DNA from 2 places in the Streptomyces sp. NBC_00239 genome. Region 1 is predicted to be linked to the other one. Evidence: riboswitches for the same ligand, from Rfam matches in the RefSeq annotation. Region 1 holds a riboswitch; the other holds the start of a gene.
The links. Region 1 has a riboswitch for S-adenosylmethionine ahead of thrC (threonine synthase). Riboswitches for the same ligand answer to the same signal wherever they lie in the genome.

Region 1 (10,256 bases):
GTTGACGACCAGGGTCGACAGGGCCTCGCCCTCGACGTCCTCGGCGATGATCAGCAGCGGCTTGCCGGACTGCATGACCTTCTCCAGGAGCGGCAGCAGGTCCTTGACCGAGCCGATCTTGGAGTTGACGATCAGGATGTACGGGTCGTCGAGAGCCGACTCCATACGCTCCATGTCGGTGGCGAAGTACGCCGAGATGTAGCCCTTGTCGAAGCGCATGCCCTCGGTGAGCTCGAGCTCCAGACCGAAGGTCTGCGACTCCTCGACGGTGATGACGCCTTCCTTGCCGACCTTGTCCATGGCCTCGGCGATGAGCTCGCCGATCTGGGTGTCGGCGGCGGAGATGGAGGCCGTCGAAGCGATCTGCTCCTTGGTCTCGACATCCTTGGCCTGCTCCAGCAGGGCGCCCGAGACGGCCTCGACGGCCTTCTCGATGCCGCGCTTCAGCGCCATCGGGTTGGCGCCGGCGGCGACGTTGCGAAGACCCTCGCGCACGAGCGCCTGGGCGAGAACGGTCGCGGTGGTCGTACCGTCGCCGGCGACGTCGTCCGTCTTCTTGGCGACTTCCTTGACCAGCTCGGCGCCGATCTTCTCGTACGGGTCCTCCAGCTCGATCTCCTTGGCGATGGAAACACCATCGTTGGTGATCGTGGGGGCGCCCCACTTCTTCTCAAGGACGACGTTGCGACCCTTGGGGCCAAGGGTGACCTTGACGGCGTCGGCGAGCTGGTTCATCCCACGCTCGAGACCGCGCCGGGCCTCCTCGTCGAACGCAATGATCTTGGCCATCTGAAGTGGTCCTCCCGGACGGGGTGGATTGCTCCGGACCGCGTTGGCGCCCGCGACGGACGGCCTGCGTGCCTGACGGTTCCTTCCCGTCAGACGCTGCGGGCCTCACCGACCCGGTCCTCGTCTATGTAGCACTCTCACCTGGAGAGTGCTAACGCCAATGATTAGCACTCGACCCCCCCGAGTGCAAGCGGCTCAAGCAACCCGGCCCGATGGGCGAGACAGACGATCAAGGCCGCCGGCGCGGGCGATCGGGGCCGCGGGCACCGGGCGACCGGGGCCGGACGCGCAGGCGGTCAAGACCGCACGCGCGGGCCCGCACGCACGCGGGGCCCGCATCCCGGGTGGGATGCGGGCCCCGCGTGTGCGTGTGCGTCGGTGGTCGATCGCCCGGGCTCAGCCGGCCGGTGCGAGCTTGACCATGTCCGCCTGCGGACCCTTCTGGCCCTGCGAGATCTCGAACTCGACTCGCTGACCTTCTTCAAGGGTGCGGTACCCGTCCATCTGGATCGCGCTGTAGTGGACGAACACGTCCGCACCACCGTCGACCGCGATGAAGCCGTAGCCCTTCTCCGCGTTGAACCACTTGACGGTGCCCTGAGCCATGGCTAACTCCCCTGTTACTGGCCCTTGCGCAGGACCGCCCTTCGCGGTCCCGGGTCAGATACTTGCGCCGGAACGCGTCGACCGCGGCTGAATGTATCTGCCCGGACGCTGTCTGCAACAGGTCATTCCGACGAGAATTCAGGACACGTCAATACGTCGACATTGGACGAAAACCAGGGAGACTTCCGGGCAACTCGGGCGGGACAAACCCTGCCTCAACACCCATAAGGCACAAGCACATTGGCCCGATGTCGACCCTCGCGGGGCACACTCACGCACGTAGGTCACAAACAACGCCGGGGACTACCCCAACCCTACCGCGCCCAATCAAGCAGAATTGCCCCCTCCGCTTTTGCGGAGAGGGCAATTCAGAAGAAGTGCGGGGATCGGGGAATCAGCAGCCGCCCGCGACCGCCGGAATGATCGACACTCCGGCGCCGTCCGGCGTCACCGTCGCGAGCCCGCCCTCGAAGCGCACGTCGTCGTCGTTCACGTAGACGTTCACGAAGCGGCGCAGCTTGCCCTGGTCGTCCAGCACGCGCGGGCCGATGCCCGGGTGGTTCTGCTCCAGGGAGGCGATGACCTCGGCGAGGGTGGCACCCTCGGCGGGGACCTCGGCCTTCCCGCCCGTGTACGTGCGGAGGATGGTGGGGATGCGGACGTTGACGCTCATGGCACTACTGCCTTTCCGGGTACGGAGGGGGATGGTCAGGCCAGGCCGGCGGCGCGGAAGGCGTCCAGGCTCGGGCGGATCGTGGCCGACAGGCCGGTGTCGGACGCGACCGCGTCCAGGGTCTTGAGACCGTCACCGGTGTTGAGCACGACCGTGGTCAGGGACGGGTCCAGGACGCCGTTCTCGATGAGCTTCTTCGTCACGCCGACGGTCACGCCGCCCGCGGTCTCGGCGAAGATGCCCTCGGTCTGCGCGAGCAGCTTGATGGCGTCGACGACCTGGTCGTCGTCGACGTCCTCGACGAAGCCGCCGGTGCGGCGCGCGATGTCCAGGACGTACGGGCCGTCGGCCGGGTTGCCGATCGCCAGGGACTTGGCGATGGTGTTCGGCTTCTGCGGGCGCACCACGTCGTGGCCGGCCTTGAAGGCGGTGGAGACCGGCGAGCAGCCCTCGGCCTGCGCGCCGAAGATCTTGTACGGCTTGTCCTCGACCAGGCCCAGCTTGATGAGCTCCTGGAGACCCTTGTCGATCTTCGTGAGCTGCGAGCCGGAGGCGATCGGGATGACGATCTGGTCCGGGATCCGCCAGCCGAGCTGCTCGCAGATCTCGTACGCCAGGGTCTTGGAGCCCTCGCCGTAGTACGGGCGCAGGTTGACGTTGACGAAGCCCCAGCCCTCGCCCAGCGGGTCGCCGATGAGCTCGGAGCAGAAGCGGTTGACGTCGTCGTAGTTGCCGTCGATGCCGACCAGGTCGCCGCCGTACACGGCGGCCATGACGACCTTGCCCTGCTCCAGGTCGTGCGGGATGAACACGCAGGAGCGGAAACCGGCGCGGGCGGCGGCGGCGCCGACGGCGCCGGCCAGGTTGCCGGTGGAGGAGCAGGAGAGCGTGGTGTAGCCGAAGGCGCGGGCGGCCTCGACGGCGATGGCGACGACACGGTCCTTGAAGGAGTGCGTCGGGTTGCCGGAGTCGTCCTTGACGTAGAGCTTGCCGGTGACGCCCAGCGCCTTGGCGAGGTTCTCGGCGTCGACGAGCTTGGTGAAGCCCGGGTTCAGGTTCGGCTTGTCGGCCACGTCGGCGGGGACGGGCAGCAGCGGGGCGTAGCGCCAGATGTTCTGGGGGCCGGCCTCGATGCGCTGCCGGAGCGCCTCCGGGTCGCCGAGCGGCAGGTCGTACGCCACTTCGAGGGGGCCGAAACACTCGGCACAGGCGAAGATGGGACCGAGGTCGAACCGCGTACCGCACTCACGGCACGAGAGGGCGGTGGCGGGACCGAGGTCGACGGAATCGACCTGGGCAGAGGTGACAGTCTGTACAGCCATGATGGCGAGGCCCTTTCTCCTCATCTTCCCCATGACGAACATCGCCATGAGACGGAATTGGCACCTTCCCGAGTCGGTGGAGGCCTCGCTGCTGTTGCGTGATCGCGAGTTACCGACTGGAGGGTTGCCGGGGCTTCAACGGGCCGTGTCCCTCTGCCCCTCTGGATGAGCGGTATGGCACCGGTGGCGCGCTCACACGCAACCGGGCGTTTGTCCGCGGGCCGACCCCGACATGCGATGGTCGTCCGCGTTGTTCAAGACTGTAACCGAAGGTGCGGGCCGCCGAGACGGCTGTCCGAACCGCGAGATGGATCATATTTCGGTCAGAAACAGGGGAGTACCGACCGTGCTGGAAGAGGTGGAGCGCTGGCTCGCCGGACGTTCCTGGTCGGCGGCCGACCGTCCGCTCGACCGGCTGATCGCCGCCAAACGGGCGGCCGGGACGACCGTCAGCGTCGTGCTGCCGGCGCTCGACGAGGAGGCGACGGTCGGCGAGATCGTCGAGGTCATCCGCCGCGAACTGGTCGAGGCGGTGCCGCTCGTCGACGAGCTGGTGGTCGTCGACTCGGGGTCCTCGGACCGGACCGCGGAGGTGGCCGCGAAGGCGGGCGCCCGGGTGGTGCACCGGGACGAGATCCTGCCCCGGATCCCGGCCCTGCCGGGCAAGGGCGAGGTGCTGTGGCGCTCGCTCCTCGTCACCACGGGCGACATCGTGTGCTTCGTCGACGCCGACCTGCGCGACTTCTCGGCCGACTTCGTCTCCGGGATAGTCGGCCCGCTGCTGACCGACCCGGACGTCCACTTCGTCAAGGCGATGTACGACCGTCCGCTGGGCGGCGCCCCGGGCGGGGGCCCCGGCCCGGGCGGCGCCGAGCAGGGCGGGCGGGTCACCGAGCTGGTGGCCAGGCCGCTGCTCAACCTGCACTGGCCGCAGCTGGCCGGTTTCGTGCAGCCGCTCGGCGGCGAGTACGCGGTCCGCCGCTCGCTGCTGGAGCGGCTGCCGTTCCCCGTCGGCTACGGGGTGGAGCTGGGGCTGCTGGTGGACGCCCTGCACACGGTGGGGCTGGACGCGCTCGCGCAGGTCGACGTGGGGGTGCGGTTGCACCGCCACCAGGACGGCCGGGCGCTGGGCCGGATGGCCGCCGCGATCTACCGGACCGCGCAGGTGCGGCTGTCGCGCGGGCACCTGGTGCGTCCCGAGCTCGTCCAGTTCGAGCGGGGCCCGGACGGCTTCGTGCCGCGCACGTACCCGGTGGACACCGAGGAGCGGCCGCCGATGGTGGAGATCAAGGAGTACCCGCAGCGGCGCGTGGCCTGACCCGTACGCCCGGCCGTGCCCCCGCGCGCCGGAAACGTTTGAGCGGGAGCGACCCGGGCTAGGTTGGCCGCATGCCTTCTCACGTGCTCGTCGCAGCGAACCGTGGCCCGCTCTCGTACGCCCTCGACGCCGACGGGAGCCTCGCGGCCCGGCGCGGCGGGGGCGGTCTGGTCTCCGGACTCTCGGCGGCGCTCGCACAGCAACCGGACGCCCTGTGGGTGTGCGCGGCTCTGGGCGACGCCGACCGGGAGGCGGTCCGGCAGGGCGTCGCCGAGCCGGGCGTCCGGATGCTGGACATCCCCGCCGACGTCTACGCGGACGCCTACAACGGCATCGCCAACTCGGTGCTGTGGTTCCTCCACCACCACCTGTACGACATTCCGCGCGAGCCGGTCTTCGACGCGGGTTTCCGACGGCAGTGGCAGGCGTACGAGACGTACAACCGGGCGTTCGCCGAGGCTCTGGCCGCGGAGGCGGCGCCCGGCGCGGCGGTGCTGGTGCAGGACTACCAGCTGGCCCTGGTGCCGGGCCTGCTGCGCGAGCTGCGCCCGGACCTGGTGATCGGCCACTTCACGCACACCCCGTGGGCCGACCCCGCGTACTTCGCGATGCTGCCGCAGGACGTACGCGAGCGACTGCTGTGGGGGATGCTCGGCGCGGACCGGCTGGGCTTCCACACGCAGGTCTGGGCGGACGCCTTCCGGGGGTGCGCCGAAGCCGGCCCCGGCGGGCTCGGCGGCACCGAGGTCGCGGTGTACCCGCTGGGCGTGGACGGGGAGGAGCTGCGGCGCCTCGCGTACCGGCCGGAGGTCGAGGACAAGCTGGCCGGGCTGCGGGCGGAGGTCGGCGGGCTGCGCACGATCGTGCGGGTGGACCGCACCGAGCTGTCGAAGAACATCGTCCGCGGGCTGCTCGCGTACCGGGAGCTGCTGGCGACCCGCCCCGAGTGGCGCGGCCGGGTGGTCCACCTGGCGTCGGCGTACCCGTCCCGGCAGGACCTGGCCTCGTACCGCGCCTACACGGCGGACGTGGCCCGGCTGGCCGGGGAGATCAACGAGGAGTTCGGCACGGCGGACTGGCAGCCGGTGCTGGTGTCGGTGCAGGACGACTTCGCCCGCTCGCTGGCCGCGTACCGGCTGGCCGACGTGGCGCTGGTGAATCCGGTGCGCGACGGCATGAACCTGGTGGCCAAGGAGATCCCGGTGGTCTCGGAGGCCGGGTGCGCGCTGGTGCTGTCCCGGGAGGCGGGGGCGTACGCGGAGCTGGCGCAGGACGTGTGCGCGGTGAATCCGTACGACGTCTCGCAGACCGCCGAGGCGCTGCACGAGGCGCTGTCGCTGCCGGAGCCGGAGCGGGCGGAGCGCACCAAGCGGCTGGCGGCCGCGGCGACCGCGCTGCCGCCGGCCCGCTGGTTCACCCGCCAGCTGAAGGACCTGCCGCGGGGCCGCCGCCCGGAGTGACGGCGGCGGCCAGGTCGGCGAGGAAGGCCACGACCGAGGCCGGGCCGTCGAGGATCAGGTCCGCGCGGGCGGCGAGCTCGGGCACCTCGGAGGAGCCGCTGCACACCAGCAGGCCGGGCAGGCCGTCGGCGCGCAGCTTCTCGACGGCGGCGAAGGCGGCGAGGTCGCCGAGGTCGTCGCCGGCGTAGAGGACGGCGCCGGCGCCGGTCTCGGCGAGGTACTCGGCGAGGGCGACGCCCTTGTCCATGCCCGGCGGGCGCAGTTCCAGGACGGCGCGGCCGGGTTCGAGGATCAGGCCGTGGCGGTGCGCGAGGTCGGCGAGCGGGGCGCGCAGCGCCTCGAAGGCGGCGGCGGGGTCGGCGGCGCGCCGGGTGTGGACGGCGACGGCCCGGCCCTTCTCCTCGATCCAGGTGCCGTGCCAGGCGCCGACCGCGTCCAGGCAGCCGGGCAGTTCGGCGCGGGCGGCGGCGACACCGGGGTGTTCGGCGGGGGCGTGGACGAGTCCGGAGACCGCGTCCCAGCGTTCGGCCCCGTAGTGGCCGAGGACGGTGAGGTGTTCCAGGCCGGGGACGCCCGCGAAGCCGCCGTAGCGGACGGCGACGCCGGCGGGCCGGCCGGTGATCACGGCCACCGAGAGGACCTGCGGGGCGAGGGCGGCGAGGGCGGGCACGGCGCGGGGGTGGGCGCGGGCCTGCTCGGGGTCGGGGACGATGTCGGCGAGGGTGCCGTCGAAGTCGAGCGCGACCACGGCGTGCGCGGGGGCGCGCAGCAGGGCGTCGAGGCCCTCGCGGCCGGCGGGGGTGCGGGGTTCGGGCAGCGCGGCCGTTTCGGGGCTCCGCCCCGGACCCCGCGCCTCGACCTCCCCCGGACTCCGTCCGGGGGCACCCCCGGGCGAGGCCGGATTTCGCACCTCCGGCGCGTCGGCGGGCTGGTGCGGATCCGGGATGTGCGGATGGCTCCCCATGGCTCCGACCCTACTGGGCCTCAGCGGCGGGCGCGCCGGTCCTCGCGGATCCGGCGGAGCCGGTGGACGGTGCCGGGGGCGTGGACGAGGGCCCGCGGGTCGTCCATGAGGGCGTTGAGCAGCTGGTAGTAGCGGACCGGGGAGATGCCGAGGCGTTCCCGTATGGCCCGTTCCTTGGCGCCGGGGCCGGGCCAGCTGCGGCCTTCGAAGGCGAGCACGGCGGTCTCGCGCTCGGTGAGCGCCTGCCGCCCGTGTCCGTCGTCCGTCATGCCTCCAACATAACCGGCGCCGCCGACACCCCGGCCGGGGTGTCGGCGGCGTGCGCGGTCACGGGAGGGATCAGTTCCCGTCGGCGCGGCGGGCGGTCGACGCGATCGACTCCAGGGCCTTCTCGGGGCGGCCGCCGGGCTGCATGGTCTTGCCGATGTTCCGCTTGATGTCCTCGCTGACCCCGGCCCAGGACTTCTTGCCGACGGGGTAGAGCCGGGAGCCGGGCAGGGCGCTCAGGAAGGTCTTGAGCTCCGGCGAGGCGCCGCCGCGGCCGGCCAGCATGGCCCGGTAGCCGCTGGTGGTGACGGGCAGCAGGTCGTAGGAGCTGGTGAACTTCGTGACGTTCTTCGCCTCGTAGAGGAAGTCGAGGAACTTGCCGGCCGCCTCGCGGTGGCCGCCGCTCTTGAAGGCCATGACCCAGTCGGCGACGCCCATGGTGGGCTTCTCCTGGCCGTCCACGGTGGGCATCGGGACCATGCCGAACTTCACGCCCTTGGCGGCCGCCTGCTTCATCAGGGTCGGGTGGCCGTTGAGCATGCCGACCTCGCCGCGCGCGAAGGCGTCGAAGGCGTCCTGGCGGTTGAGCTCCCAGGGCGCGGTGGCGCCCGTCAGCCCGGCCTCGTACAGGTGCTCCTTGACCCAGTTCAGGGAGCGGGCGTTCTCCGCCGAGTCGATGGCGTAGCTCTCGTCGTTGTCGGTGTAGCCGCCGCCTCCGGACAGGAGCCACATCATGGTCTCGGCCTGGGCCTCCTCGCGGCCCAGCGGCAGCGCGAAGGGGGTCTTGGCGACGCCCTTGAGCTTCTTGGCGTCGGCTTCGAGGTCGTCCCAGGACTTGGGGGCTTCCTTGATGCCGGCCTTGTCGAAGAGGGCCTCGTTGTAGAAGAGCAGTCGGGTGCTGGAGACGAAGGGCATGCCGTACTGGACGCGGCGGATCTTGCCGGCGTCGGCGAGCGGGCCGAGGAAGTCGGCCTCGGTGGTCACCGAGAGCAGCTGGTCGGTCGAGTACAGCTTGTCGGCGGCGGCGTAGTCCGCGTAGGCGCCGATCTGGGCTATGTCGGGGGCGTTGCCGGCCTTGTCGAGCTCGGCGACCTTGGCGTCGACCTCCTCCCAGGAGTAGACGTCGACCTCGACCTTGATGCCGGGGTTCGCCTCGGTGAAGGCGGCGGCGAGGTCGTTCCAGTACTGCTTGGAGGAATTGGCGGGATTGTCGCCGTAGTCGGCCGCCACGAGCCGGAGGGTCACCTCGTTGTCACCGGTGACGGTTCCGCAGCCGCTCAAGGCCACGGTCATGCACAGTGCCGCGGTGGCGGCGGCCAGGTTCCGGTAGCGCGGCTTCACAGCTGTTCCCACCCTCGTAGTCCCCTTCGATTCCCGTTTGTTTCCCGTTCGTCGTTTGTAAGGTCTACACCACTCTCACGCTCCGTTTACACGCGAGGTCGGTGTCCGGGCAAGGACCGAGGTCCCGATTTTGTATGGCCACTCAACAATCCCTTCCAGTGGACTAGACCTGTGCCTGTCCGACACGCGAGACTGTCCCCCGTGAAACCCGTGAAACACGTCATCGCCCTCGATGTGGGCGGCACCGGGATGAAGGCCGCCCTCGTCGGGGTGGACGGCACGCTGCTGCACGAAGCGCGCCGCGCCACCGGCCGCGAGCGCGGCCCCGAAGCCGTCGTCGAGTCGATCCTGGCCTTCGCCGCCGACCTGCACGCCCTCGGGCGCGAGCGGTACGGGCAGAGCGCCTCCGCCGCCGGAGTCGCCGTGCCCGGCATCGTCGACGCCGAGAACGGGCTGGCCGTGTACGCGGCCAACCTCGGCTGGCGTGACGTGCCGCTGCGCTCGATGCTCAGCGAACGCCTGGACGGCATCCCCGTCGCCCTCGGCCACGACGTCCGCACCGGCGGCCTCGCCGAAGGCCGGATCGGCGCCGGCCGGGGCGCCGACCGCTTCCTCTTCGTCCCCCTGGGCACCGGCATCGCGGGCGCCATCGGCATCGCCGGCCGGATCGAGGCCGGCGCGCACGGCTACGCCGGCGAGATCGGCCACATCGTGGTCCGCCCCGGCGGACCCGCGTGCGGCTGCGGCCAGCACGGCTGCCTGGAGACGCTCGCCTCCGCCTCCGCGGTGTCACGGGCCTGGGCCGCCGCGAACGGCGACCCCGAGGCGGACGCCGCGGACTGCGCCAAGGCCGTCGAATCCGGCAACCCGAAGGCCGTCGCCGTCTGGTCGGAGGCCGTCGGCGCCCTCGCCGACGGGCTGGTCACCGCCCTGACGCTGCTCGACCCGCGGACCCTGATCATCGGTGGCGGGCTCGCCGAGGCCGGGGAAACCTTGTTCACACCACTGCGGTCGGCCGTACGGGAACGCGTGACGTTCCAGCGGCTGCCGAACATCGTGCCGGCGGCCCTCGGGGACACCGCCGGATGCCTGGGCGCAGGCCTGCTCGCCTGGGACCTACTCGCCACGGAGGTATCCGCCTGATGTCCGGAAGCGCACACAGCACCGTTCTCTCCGGCGCCAGGGTGGTGCTGCCCACCGGAATCGTCGAGAACGGCCGCGTCATCGTCGAGGGCTCCCGGATCACGGGCGCCGCCGCCGAGAACGCGCAGGTCACCGACCTGTCCGGGCACTGGATCGTCCCCGGCTTCGTCGACATGCACAACCACGGCGGCGGTGGCGCCTCCTTCACCTCCGGCACCGCCGACGAGGTCCTCGCCGGCGTCCGCACGCACCGCGAGCACGGCACCACCACGCTCGTCGCCTCCACCGTCACCGACGACCTCGACGTACTCGCCCGGCGCGCCGCGCTGCTCGCCGAGCTGGCCCAGCAGGGGGACATCGCGGGCATCCACTT
Region 2 (10,256 bases), 1.3 Mb from region 1:
AGGTCGGGGCGCTCGCCGCCGCCACCGCCGCCGGCACGGCTGGCGCGGTTCTCCTGCTCGTCGAGCTTGGCCTTCTCCGCGGCGGTCAGGGTGTTGAGGAGGCGCTGCGCCTCGCCGAGCTTCGCCTGGACCTGCTTCTTCTTCTCGCCGAGTTCCTTGCGGGTCTCCGCGAGGTCCTTCAGCTTGCCGGCGGCCTCCTGGCGCTGCTGCGCGAGGGTCCGCTGCTTGGCCTGGATCTGGGTGACGGCGTCGGCCTGCTTGGCGCTCAACTGGTCGAGGACCGAGGCCTTCGACAGGTAGTCGTCCGGGTCAGCGGAGAGGAACAGCTGTATGGAGCTGTCCATGCCGCCGGAGCGGTACTGGGCGCTGGCCATCGAACCGAGCGTGGAACGCAGGTCGTTGAGCTCGCCCTGGCCGCGGGCGACCTTGTCCTGGAGCTGGCCGATCTGCTTTTCGAGCTTGGCCTGCTGCTCCTTGGCGGCGTTCCACTTCTCGGTGGCCTGCTCCGCCTGCTCGTAGAGGGCGTCGACCTTGGCCTTGACCTCACCCTTGCTCGGCTGCGCGGGGGCAGCGGAGGCCCCCTGGGAGGACAGGGCGACGGCCGCGGCGGCAGTAGCGGTGAGCACGGTCACACGAGCGCGGGTCGGCTGCTTGGGTCGACGGTGGGACGCCACGGGGGCGAGCTCCTTCTTCCTAGAGCCGCCGACCGGGACAACCCCGGAGAACACAGACTCGGCGGTCCTCCGCCCGTCACCCCGAATGGGTGATCAACCGCACGAAGGTTTGAGCCCAGACCCTAGTGACCTTCTTGTGATCAGTTCAAATCCTGTTGTGCAAAATCTCGCCGCTCGACCAGGTTATTTACGCACTCCGCACGCGCAGTAGCGGCCACTTGACCGTCTGTTCCGTGAAATCGGGCATTACACCCAGGAGTTACGAGATGCGCGAAAGCCGCTTCAGCAACAAGGCGGAAGCAACCGGACGCGCGCCCGATTTGGCCACGCCGTCGGCGACCTCGCGGTCGGTGGACACCACCACCACCGGGCGGCCCGCGGGCTCGGCCCGCACCAGCTGCCGGATCAACTCGTCCGCGGTCACACCGGGCTTGGAGAACAGCACCCGCACCCCGCGCGGCGGTGCGAGCAGCACCGGGGCGGCCAGCTCCGCGCCGTCGAAGACACAGGTCATCTCCGCGCCGGTCTGGGCGGCCAGCATCGACAGCCCGCCCAGCAACCGCAGCCGCTGCTTCTCCAGCGGCATGGTCGGGTAGCCGGTCTTGGTGACGTTGTAGCCGTCGACGACCAGGTGCACCTGCGGCAGCGCCAGCAGCTGGTCCAGGAGCGCCGGGTCGGTCTCCGACAGCGCCCGGGCCGCGATGTCCTTCGGCGTCATCCGTCCCGGCTCGACCGCGTCGACGGTCTCGGCGGGGCGCACCGACACCGGCGGCAGCGCCAGTTCGCGCCGCAGCCCCTGCGCCGACTCCAGCACGGTGTCGAGCAGCAGCCGCACCCGCATGTCCTCGACGCTGCGGCCCTCGCGGGTGGCCCGCCTGCTGGCCTCCAGGGCCGCCTCGGTCTCCGACAGCCGGGACTTGAGCCGTCGGCTCTCGCTCTCGGCGGAGGCCACCTGGTGGGCGGTCTCGGTGCGGATCACGTCGAGTTCCGCGGACGCCTTGCGCAGCGCCGCTTCGGCCCGCTTCACATCGCTCTGGGCGCTGCGCAGCTTGCGCTGAAGCGATTCCGCTTCCTTCCGGGCGGCCTCCAGCTCGTGCCGCAGGTGCTCGCCGCCGGACTTGTGCTGCTCGCGGACGGCGGCGAGTTCCTCGCGCAGCCGCTCCAGCTCCCGCTGCGCTTCTTCGCCCACCCGCTCGGCGTCGGCCCGCTGGGCCTCCTCACCGGCGGCGGCGACCAGCTTGACCCAGCCCGCCGGGCGCAGCACGTACGCGGCCGCCGCCACGTCGAGGGGGTCGGCGGCCGCGGGCGGCGCGCCGGAGTCCAGGGCGCCCGCCAGCTCCGGCTGGGCCTCCTTCAGCTTCTCCCCGATGCGCCCGCGGAAGACCGGGTCGCTCTCCAGCGCCGAGGCCATGGCGTTGCCGGCGAACTTGGCCCGCCGGGTCGGGGTGAACCGGGCGTACTGGCGCAGCTGCGCCGGAAGGTCGGCGAGCGTCAGTCCGCCGAAGGCGTCCGACACGAAGGCGACGACCCGGCGCCGTACGCCCTCGGGCAACGGTCGGTCGAGCGCCTCGGCGGCGTCGCCGGCGCCGCTTGCAGGCTCCACAATCCGTCACCCCTACCGTCAGAAACCATCCGTGCCGCGACTCCCTCAGGAGTCCGAGCCCGGCCTGTCCACGAGTTCGATCTGGTCCACCGCGTTGCACCAGCGGCAGCGGACCGACTCGATGGTCTCACTCACCACCTCACGCTCCTCGACCTTCGGCTCCCCGGCAAGGTCGAGGTGCACGTACTCCACCACCTTCGACGAACGGGTGACGTCGAACCGGGTGAGGTTGCCGCACAGCGTGCAGCGCCACCGGGTCGTGGCGGTCGGGAGGGGAACCGTCATCGGGAAGTCGTCTCCTTCAAGGCGCGTCCTGTGTACCGCTCGTAACCCTACGGCCTTCCGGCGTCCCCGCGCGGGCCCCCGTCCCGCATGCGAGACACGGCGGGGCAACCCGTCCCCTTCGCCCCCGTACGACATGCTCTGGTCATGATCGCTCCGGACCTGACCACGAAGCGGGGATCCGGCCCCGTGATCACCCACTCCCTGATCGCCGTCTGCTCCGTGATCTTCCTGATCGGCCCGCTGTCGGGCATGAATCCGCTGTACGGCACCGGGGACGAACTGCTCGCCGCCCAGACCGCCTACCTGCGCCGCTGGGGCGTGATCCCGGACGAGCTCTTCACCGTCACGGCCCGCACCGCCCTCACCCCCCTGACCGCACTGTTCGTCCACGGCAGCTGGCTGCACCTGCTGGGCAACATGCTCTTCCTGCACGTCTTCGGCGTGATGGCCGAGGAGCGGATGGGCCGCCTGGAGTTCACCGCGTTCTACCTGGTCTGCGGCTACCTCTCCCTCGTGGCCTACGCGGCCGCCAACGCGAACTCCGACCAGACGCTGGTCGGCGCGTCCGGTGCGATCTCCGGCGTGCTGGGAGCCTTCCTGCTGCTCTTCCCCCGCGCCCGCGTCACCAGCCTGTTCCCCTTCCTCTTCTTCCTCCCGCTGCGCTTCCCCGCGTGGATCGTGCTGGTGTTCTGGTTCGCCCTCCAGGGCCTGGCCGCCCACCGCGCCGGCAGCGGCCCCGGCGTCGCCTACCTGGCCCACCTGGTGGGCTTCGCCCTCGGCTTCGGCTACGCGTGGGTCCGCTACCGCCATACGACTAGAGTGAAGAACCCAGCCCCGGCCACCGAGGGAGACTTTCCACCGTGATCACCGCTCTTGTCCTCATCAAGACCAGCGTGGACCGGATCCCCGAGATCGCCGAGTCGATCGCCGCGCTGGAGAACGTCAGCGAGGTCTACTCCGTCACGGGTACGTACGACCTGATCGCCCTGGTCCGCGTCGCCCGCCACGACGACCTGGCCGACATCATCCCCGGCCGCATCAGCAAGATCCCCGGCGTCGAGGGCACCGACACGCACGTCGCCTTCCGCACGTACTCCCAGCACGACCTCGAAGCGGCCTTCGCCATCGGCCTCGACGCCTAGCACCGGTCCGCTGCGCTTGGCGGGCGGGTCCACGTGTCACGCCCGCGCCGGGCGGGGCGTACGTGCCCGGCTCCCGCCGCGGCTGTGCCCGTGCCGGGCGGGGCTTTCGTGTCCGGCTGACCGCCGGTGGGCGTTCCCGCGCTCCGCGCGGTGGTGTTCTCCCACCTGCTCCACCCGTACAGCGGCATCGAGTTGCCGAGGTTTCCAGTGGGGGCCGGGGCGCCGTCGGCGGCTGCCCGCGCCTCGATCGACGATTCGGGGCCGCTGAGCGGCTGGGACACGATTCGTTTCCGAGATCCCCCACCCTCCTCGCCCAGAGCAATCACCCCTCCACAAAACCGCAGGTCAGAGGCCTGAACCGCAGACGGTCCGGCTGCCGCCGAGACGAGTGGTGGGAGCAGCCATCCGACGCGTGCCTGTGTCCAGGCACGGACGGTCCGGCTGCCGCCGAGACGAGTGGTGGGAGCAGCGATCTGATGCGGGTCCTTCGCCCGGAGGGCGGGCCTAGCCGTCATCCCGCGCGCCTATCCACAAGGGAGTCGAAGGGTGGGCCGTCCCCCATGCCGCTTCTTCCCCCGGGGGGTGGTCGCAAGGCCTGGGGCCTTCCGGGGCGGGGCGTGGTGTCAAGGGTGGCCCGAAGGGCCATCGCGCAGCGACGCGACCGAAGGGAGCGCCCTTGACGCCACGACCCGACCCGGACGGACACTGGACTGGCGGGCAGCCACCGGAACCCTCACAACCCCGCCCGCCGACAACCCCCGCCCCCGCCCCCATCCCCACCCCTCACACCGCCGGCACGCACCTTCCGTCCTCCGTGCGGTACTGCCACCGGGCGCCGTCGGCGACGAGTTCGCGCACCGCGCCCACGAACCGCTCGACGTGCTCGTCCGGCGTGCCCGCGCCGAAGCTGACGCGGATGGCGTTCAGGGACCGCTCGCCCGGCGCGGCTTCCGGCGCACCGCACTCGCCCGGCTCCTGCGGCTCGCTGCCGAGGAGGGTCCGTACCAGCGGGTGCGCGCAGAACAGGCCGTCGCGTACTCCGATCCCGTACTCCGCGGACAGCGCGGCCGCGAAGTGGGAGCTGTTCCAGCCTTCGACCACGAAGGAGATGACGCCGACCCGCGGGGCGTCGTCGCCGAACAGCGAGAGGACCTTCACCTCGGGGACTTCCGCCAGCCCGGAGCGCACCCTGCGCACGAGCTCCTGCTCGCGGGCGACCAGGCCGTCGAAGCCGGCTTCGGTGAGCGCCCGGCAGGCGGCGGCGATGGAGTAGACGCCGATGACGTTCGGCGAGCCGGCCTCGTGGCGGGCGGCGGTGGTGTGCCACTCGACGTCCACGCCGCCGTCCTCGCGCCGGGCGACCTTGCGGGAGGCGCCGCCGCCGGCCAGGTACGGCTCCGCCGCCTGCAGCCAGTCGGAGCGTCCGGCCAGGACTCCGGAGCCGAAGGGCGCGTACAGCTTGTGGCCGGAGAAGGCCACCCAGTCCACGTCCAGCTCCTGTACGGACACAGGGTGGTGCGGGGCCAGTTGGGCGGCGTCGAGCACGATCCGGGCGCCGTGCGCGTGCGCCGCCGCGGCGAGTTCCCGTACCGGCCACAGCTCGCCCGTGACGTTGGACGCGCCGGTGACGCAGACCAGGGCCGGGCCGTAGGGGTCGCGGTCGGCGAGCGCCCGCTCCAGGGTGGCGACGGCCTGCCCGGGCGTCCGGGGGGCGTTGAGGTAGGTGACCCGGGCGTCGCGCCACGGCAGCAGCGAGGCGTGGTGCTCGGTCTCGAACACGAAGACCTGGCAGTCGGCGGGGAGCGCCTGGGCCAGCAGGTTCAGGCTGTCGGTGGTGGACCGGGTGAAGATCACCTGGTCGTCGGCGCGGCAGTCGAGGAACTCGGCGACCGTGACCCGGCTCTGCTCGAACAGGTCCGTCGACAGCTGCGAGAGGTACCCGGCGCCGCGGTGCACGCTGCCGTAGTACGGGGCGTACGCGGCCACGTCGTCCCAGACCCGCTGGAGGGCCGGCGCGCTGGCGGCGTAGTCGAGGGCCGCGTACGTGACTTCGCCGCCGGTGACGAGCGGCACCGTGACGTCGCGCCCCAGCACGGGCAACGGCTGCCCGGCACAAACGGACTCACCGGCGGCTTCGGAGGTGTCGGCGTGAACGGCGGCGGTGGCACGGGTGGCATCGGCGGAGGCGGAGTTCGGGTACGAGGACATGGCGGTATCTCCCGGCAGGCAGGTCTGAATGGCTTCGTGCGGCCCGTACGCGAGGACACCGCGGCGGGTACGCCGAACGCGGCACGCAGGTACGGGAGTTGCCTCGACACACAGACGGGGATCCGCCACCGAACCAAGACAGCTCTGCGCTGACGGGAAACGACGGAATCCACGGACGGGACGGGATGGACCGGACGAATCAGCCGCCCGACCCGGTCTGTGCGGAGGGGTGAAGAAAGGGCGCCAGGCGCCTATCGCATTCGCTTGCTCACGGAAACGCTCCTCGAGAGACCAGGATCCCTGGTGTCGAGGGATCCGCGCTTGCCGTAGACCTCGCTGCCTACGACCTGGTCATCACCCGGGGCACCCCGCCACGGAAGGAGGGTTGCCGGACAGCAAGCCGGGGCCTAAACGCTGTCACTCGTGACCTGGTCAGCATCCTGCCACATGATCCGCGGCCCGCAAGCGGCTGTCCGCATGCCGGACTTATAGGGCACCACCGGTGGCCGAATTCCGCCCGTCGACATCAGGCCACCCGGGGGGCGGGTCAGTCCACCCCGGCACCGGGGGGGTGGGCCAGACCACCCCGGCACCCCGGGGGCGGGGTCAGCCGCGCTCCCAGACCCGCACGCCGAGAGTGAGCGTCTGGGAGTCCGGCGCGTCCACCACCCGCGCGTAGCCGACGCGGCCGCCCTCCGTACCGAAGCAGGCCCGGTCCCCCACCCGTACGGACAGCCCGCGCCCGCCCGGCTGGCTGTTCAGCAGGGCGGCGCACTGCTGCCGGGTGGCAGCGCCGCCGCCGGTCCACGCGGCGAGCCCGTAGTTGCTGTACATCTCGTACGCCCCACGGATGGCGAGGTCGCCGACCGGCGCCCGGGACGGCGGCACGCCGTCCAGGAACCAGCCGCGGACCCCGGCGCTGCCGTCCAGGGTCAGACTGCCGCTCCACTGCTCACGCGCGGGCCGCGGAGCGGGGACGGGGGGCTCCACGGGCGGCGGGTCGGGCAGGGTCGGATCCGGCGGGTCCGGCGGGGCGTCGGGGGTCGGGGCGGGCGACGGCGGGGTCGGAGACAGGGAGGCCCTGGACGGGGACGGGGACGGGGAGGGCGGGTCGGACTCCTCGGACGACGAATCCGGCCCTCCGGCCGTCCCGCCCGCGGGCGGCGAGGACTGGGAGGGAAACGGCCGGGGAGACTCGGTCATGGCGGACGAATCGCCGTCCGGCGCGTTCATCACGACGACGAGGGTTCCCACCAGGCCGATCAGCGAGGCGAGGAGACTGCCGACGAGGGCGATGAGCGCCGCCTTCACCGAGGTGTCCTGCCTGCGGTACCAGGCGGCGAGCTTGCGCAGGCCACCACCGGCCCCCGGAGCCGGGCCGCCGGCCGGACCGCCACCGGAACCGCCACCCGAACCGCCGCCGGATCCTCCCGGCCCCAACGGACGCCCCCCGCCCGGACCAGGCCCCGGACCCCCGCCCAGACCCCCGCCCGGACCGCCCCCGGGCCCACCCTGAGGCGCGTGCTGATCGCCCATGTCTTCCCCCGCGAAGATGAGGCCAACGAGGGGTCAACTCTAGTCAGACCGAAGGCAGTTGCACCCGGAGATCACACAGCCCGGCGAGGCCGGGCAGACGACCGCAGCCGCCCGCCCACCCACCGCGTCACCGCACCACCGGATAACCGCGTCACCGGATCGCCGCGCCCCCGGAACCGGGAACCGGATCACCGCACCCCCCGCCCCCCGGAACCGGGAACCGGGAACCAGATCACCGATTGCTGCAAGCCACCCACCGCTCCAGCGCCGCGCGCGCCGCGCCGGAGTCGATGGCCTCGGCCGCCCGCGCGATCCCGCCGCGGATCCGCTCCTCCAGCGACCCCCCGCCGAGCGATCCCCCGCCCAGCGAGTCCGCCGCGTCCCCGCCGGAGGCATCCGCGTCCAGCGCCACCAGCGCCGCCGCCGAGTTCAGCAGGACCGCGTCCCGGACCGGGCCGGTCTCGCCGGCCAGCAGCCTGCGCGCCACGTCCGCGTTGTACGAGGCGTCCGCGCCGCGCAGCGCGGAGACGTCGACCAGGCCGATGCCGACGTCGCGCGGGTCGAAGGGCTGTTCCTGCACCTTGCCGTCGCGGACCCACCAGACCCGGGACGTGGCCGTCGTGGTCAGTTCGTCGAGGCCGTCGTCCCCGCGGAACACCAGGGCCGAGGAGCCGCGCTCCGCCAGCACGCCCGCCACGATCGGGGCCATCCGGGCGTCCGCGACGCCGGTGGCCTGGGCGCGCACCCGTGCCGGGTTGGTCAGCGGGCCGAGGAAGTTGAAGGTGGTGCGAATGCCCAGTTCCTTGCGGGCCGCGGCCACGAAGCGCAGGGCGGGGTGGAACTTCACGGCGAAGCAGAAGGTGATCCCGGCTTCCTCCGCCACCTCGGCCACCCGGGCCGGGGTGAGGTCCAGGTTGACGCCCAGCTTCTCCAGGACGTCCGAGGCGCCGCTCGCCGAGGAGGCGGCCCGGTTGCCGTGCTTGACGACCTTGGCGCCGGTCCCGGCGACCACCACGGCCGACATGGTCGAGATGTTGACGGTCTTCGCGCCGTCGCCGCCGGTGCCCACGATGTCCACGGTCCGGCCGGGCACCTCGATGAGGTTGGCGTGAGCGTACATCGCGCGCACCAGGCCGCTGATCTCGGCGACCGTCTCGCCCTTGGCCCGCAGGGCCACGGCGAAGCCCGCGATCTGCGCGTCCGTGGCCTCGCCGCGCATGATCCGGTCCATGGCCCACGCCGTCTCGTCGGCGGAAAGGTCGTTGCCGGTGAGCAGCGATTCGAGGACGACCGGCCAGGACCGGGCCGCCACGCTGTCGCCGCCGACCGGGGTCACAACGTTCATGGTCCACTCCTGGGTCCACAGCCGAATACGAAGGGCTTCAGCCTATCCAGCCGCCCGGGACGGCGAAGAGCCCCGTCCATACGCTGGACGGGGCTCTCACCGTGGCGATCAGTTTTCAGCCAGACCGTTCACACGGCCCGGCCGGTTTCAGCCGTTCGGGGATCAGTGGTGGCCGTGGCCGCTCTGGATCTCCTTGTATTCCTCGGCCGAGGCCTTCGGAATCTGGTTGTCCTGCCCGTAGTAGCCCTTGCTGAGCTTCACGCGGAGCTTCTCCATGAGCTTCACCTTGCGCTCGACACCGTTCTCGTCGACCGTCGGGCCGATCTCGGCGGGCTTGTACTGCTCGTGCGAGGTGAGGGTGTGGAGCTGGCCCGGCGACAGCGGCTCGTGGACCTCGACGAACTCACCGTGCGGCAGGCGCTTGATGATGCCGGTCTCGCGACCGTGCAGCACCTTGTCGCGGTCCCGGCGCTGGAGGCCCAGGCAGATCCGCTTGGTGATGATGAAGGCGATGACCGGGCCGACGAAGAAGCCGATCCGCGCGAACCACGTGATCGAGTTGATCGACAGGTGGAAGTACTGCGCGAACATGTCGTTGCCACCCGCGATGAGCAGGATGACGTACCAGGTCAGCCACGCCACACCGAAGCCGGTACGGGTCGGGGCGTTGCGCGGGCGGTCCAGGATGTGGTGCTCGCGCTTGTCGCCGGTGACCCAGGACTCGATGAACGGGTAGACGGCGATCGCGGCCAGCACCAGCGGGAAGATCACCAGCGGGATGAACACGCCCAGGACGAGCGTGTGGCCCCAGAGGTTGATCTCCCAGCCCGGCATCGCACGGATCAGGCCCTCGGAGAAGCCCATGTACCAGTCGGGCTGCGCACCGGTGGACACGTGGTCCGGGATGTACGGGCCGAGCGCCCAGATCGGGTTGATCGAGGCGATCGCCGCGACGACCGAGATGACACCGAAGACCAGGAAGAAGAAGCCTCCGGCCTTGGCCATGTAGACCGGCAGCAGCGGCATGCCGACGACGTTGTTGTTCGTCCGGCCGGGACCCGCGAACTGCGTGTGCTTGTGGTAGAAGACCAGGATCAGGTGCGCCACCAGCAGGCCGAGCATGATGCCCGGCAGCAGCAGGATGTGGATCGAGTAGAACCGGGCCACGAAGTCGTGGCCGGGGAACTCGCCGCCGAAGAGGAACATCGACAGGTACGTGCCCACGATCGGCACGGACAGGATCGCGCCCTCCATGAAGCGGACACCGGTGCCCGAGAGCAGGTCGTCCGGCAGGGAGTAACCGGTGAAGCCGGTGAACATGCCGAGGACCAGCAGCAGGAAGCCGAAGACCCAGTTGACCTCGCGCGGCTTGCGGAACGCGCCGGTGAAGAACACGCGCATCATGTGCACGAGCATCGCGGCGACGAAGATCAGCGCCGCCCAGTGGTGGATCTGCCGGATGA

Region 2: linked by a shared signal. The riboswitch ahead of OG764_RS25550 (aminotransferase class V-fold PLP-dependent enzyme) and the one ahead of thrC (threonine synthase) in region 1 are both predicted to bind S-adenosylmethionine.

The regions. Positions count from the first base shown of each region.
Region 1 covers NZ_CP108095.1:4,546,962-4,557,217, reverse strand. The annotation lists gene groL (chaperonin GroEL) at 1-789, opposite strand, end outside; gene OG764_RS20190 (cold-shock protein) at 1,186-1,395, opposite strand; gene OG764_RS20185 (MoaD/ThiS family protein) at 1,790-2,068, opposite strand; gene thrC (threonine synthase) at 2,104-3,390, opposite strand; SAM riboswitch class I at 3,408-3,562, opposite strand; gene OG764_RS20175 (glucosyl-3-phosphoglycerate synthase) at 3,737-4,708, shown strand; gene OG764_RS20170 (alpha,alpha-trehalose-phosphate synthase (UDP-forming)) at 4,780-6,168, shown strand; gene otsB (trehalose-phosphatase) at 6,122-7,132, opposite strand; gene OG764_RS20160 (DUF3263 domain-containing protein) at 7,153-7,401, opposite strand; gene OG764_RS20155 (ABC transporter substrate-binding protein) at 7,472-8,752, opposite strand; gene OG764_RS20150 (ROK family protein) at 8,951-9,883, shown strand; gene nagA (N-acetylglucosamine-6-phosphate deacetylase) at 9,883-10,256, shown strand, end outside.
Region 2 covers NZ_CP108095.1:5,811,350-5,821,605, reverse strand. The annotation lists gene OG764_RS25575 (C40 family peptidase) at 1-674, opposite strand, end outside; gene OG764_RS25570 (NYN domain-containing protein) at 934-2,280, opposite strand; gene OG764_RS25565 (hypothetical protein) at 2,323-2,562, opposite strand; gene OG764_RS25560 (rhomboid family intramembrane serine protease) at 2,707-3,426, shown strand; gene OG764_RS25555 (Lrp/AsnC family transcriptional regulator) at 3,423-3,704, shown strand; gene OG764_RS25550 (aminotransferase class V-fold PLP-dependent enzyme) at 4,488-5,912, opposite strand; SAM riboswitch class IV at 6,225-6,341, opposite strand; gene OG764_RS25545 (hypothetical protein) at 6,519-7,352, opposite strand; gene trpD (anthranilate phosphoribosyltransferase) at 7,681-8,793, opposite strand; gene qcrB (cytochrome bc1 complex cytochrome b subunit) at 8,956-10,256, opposite strand, start outside.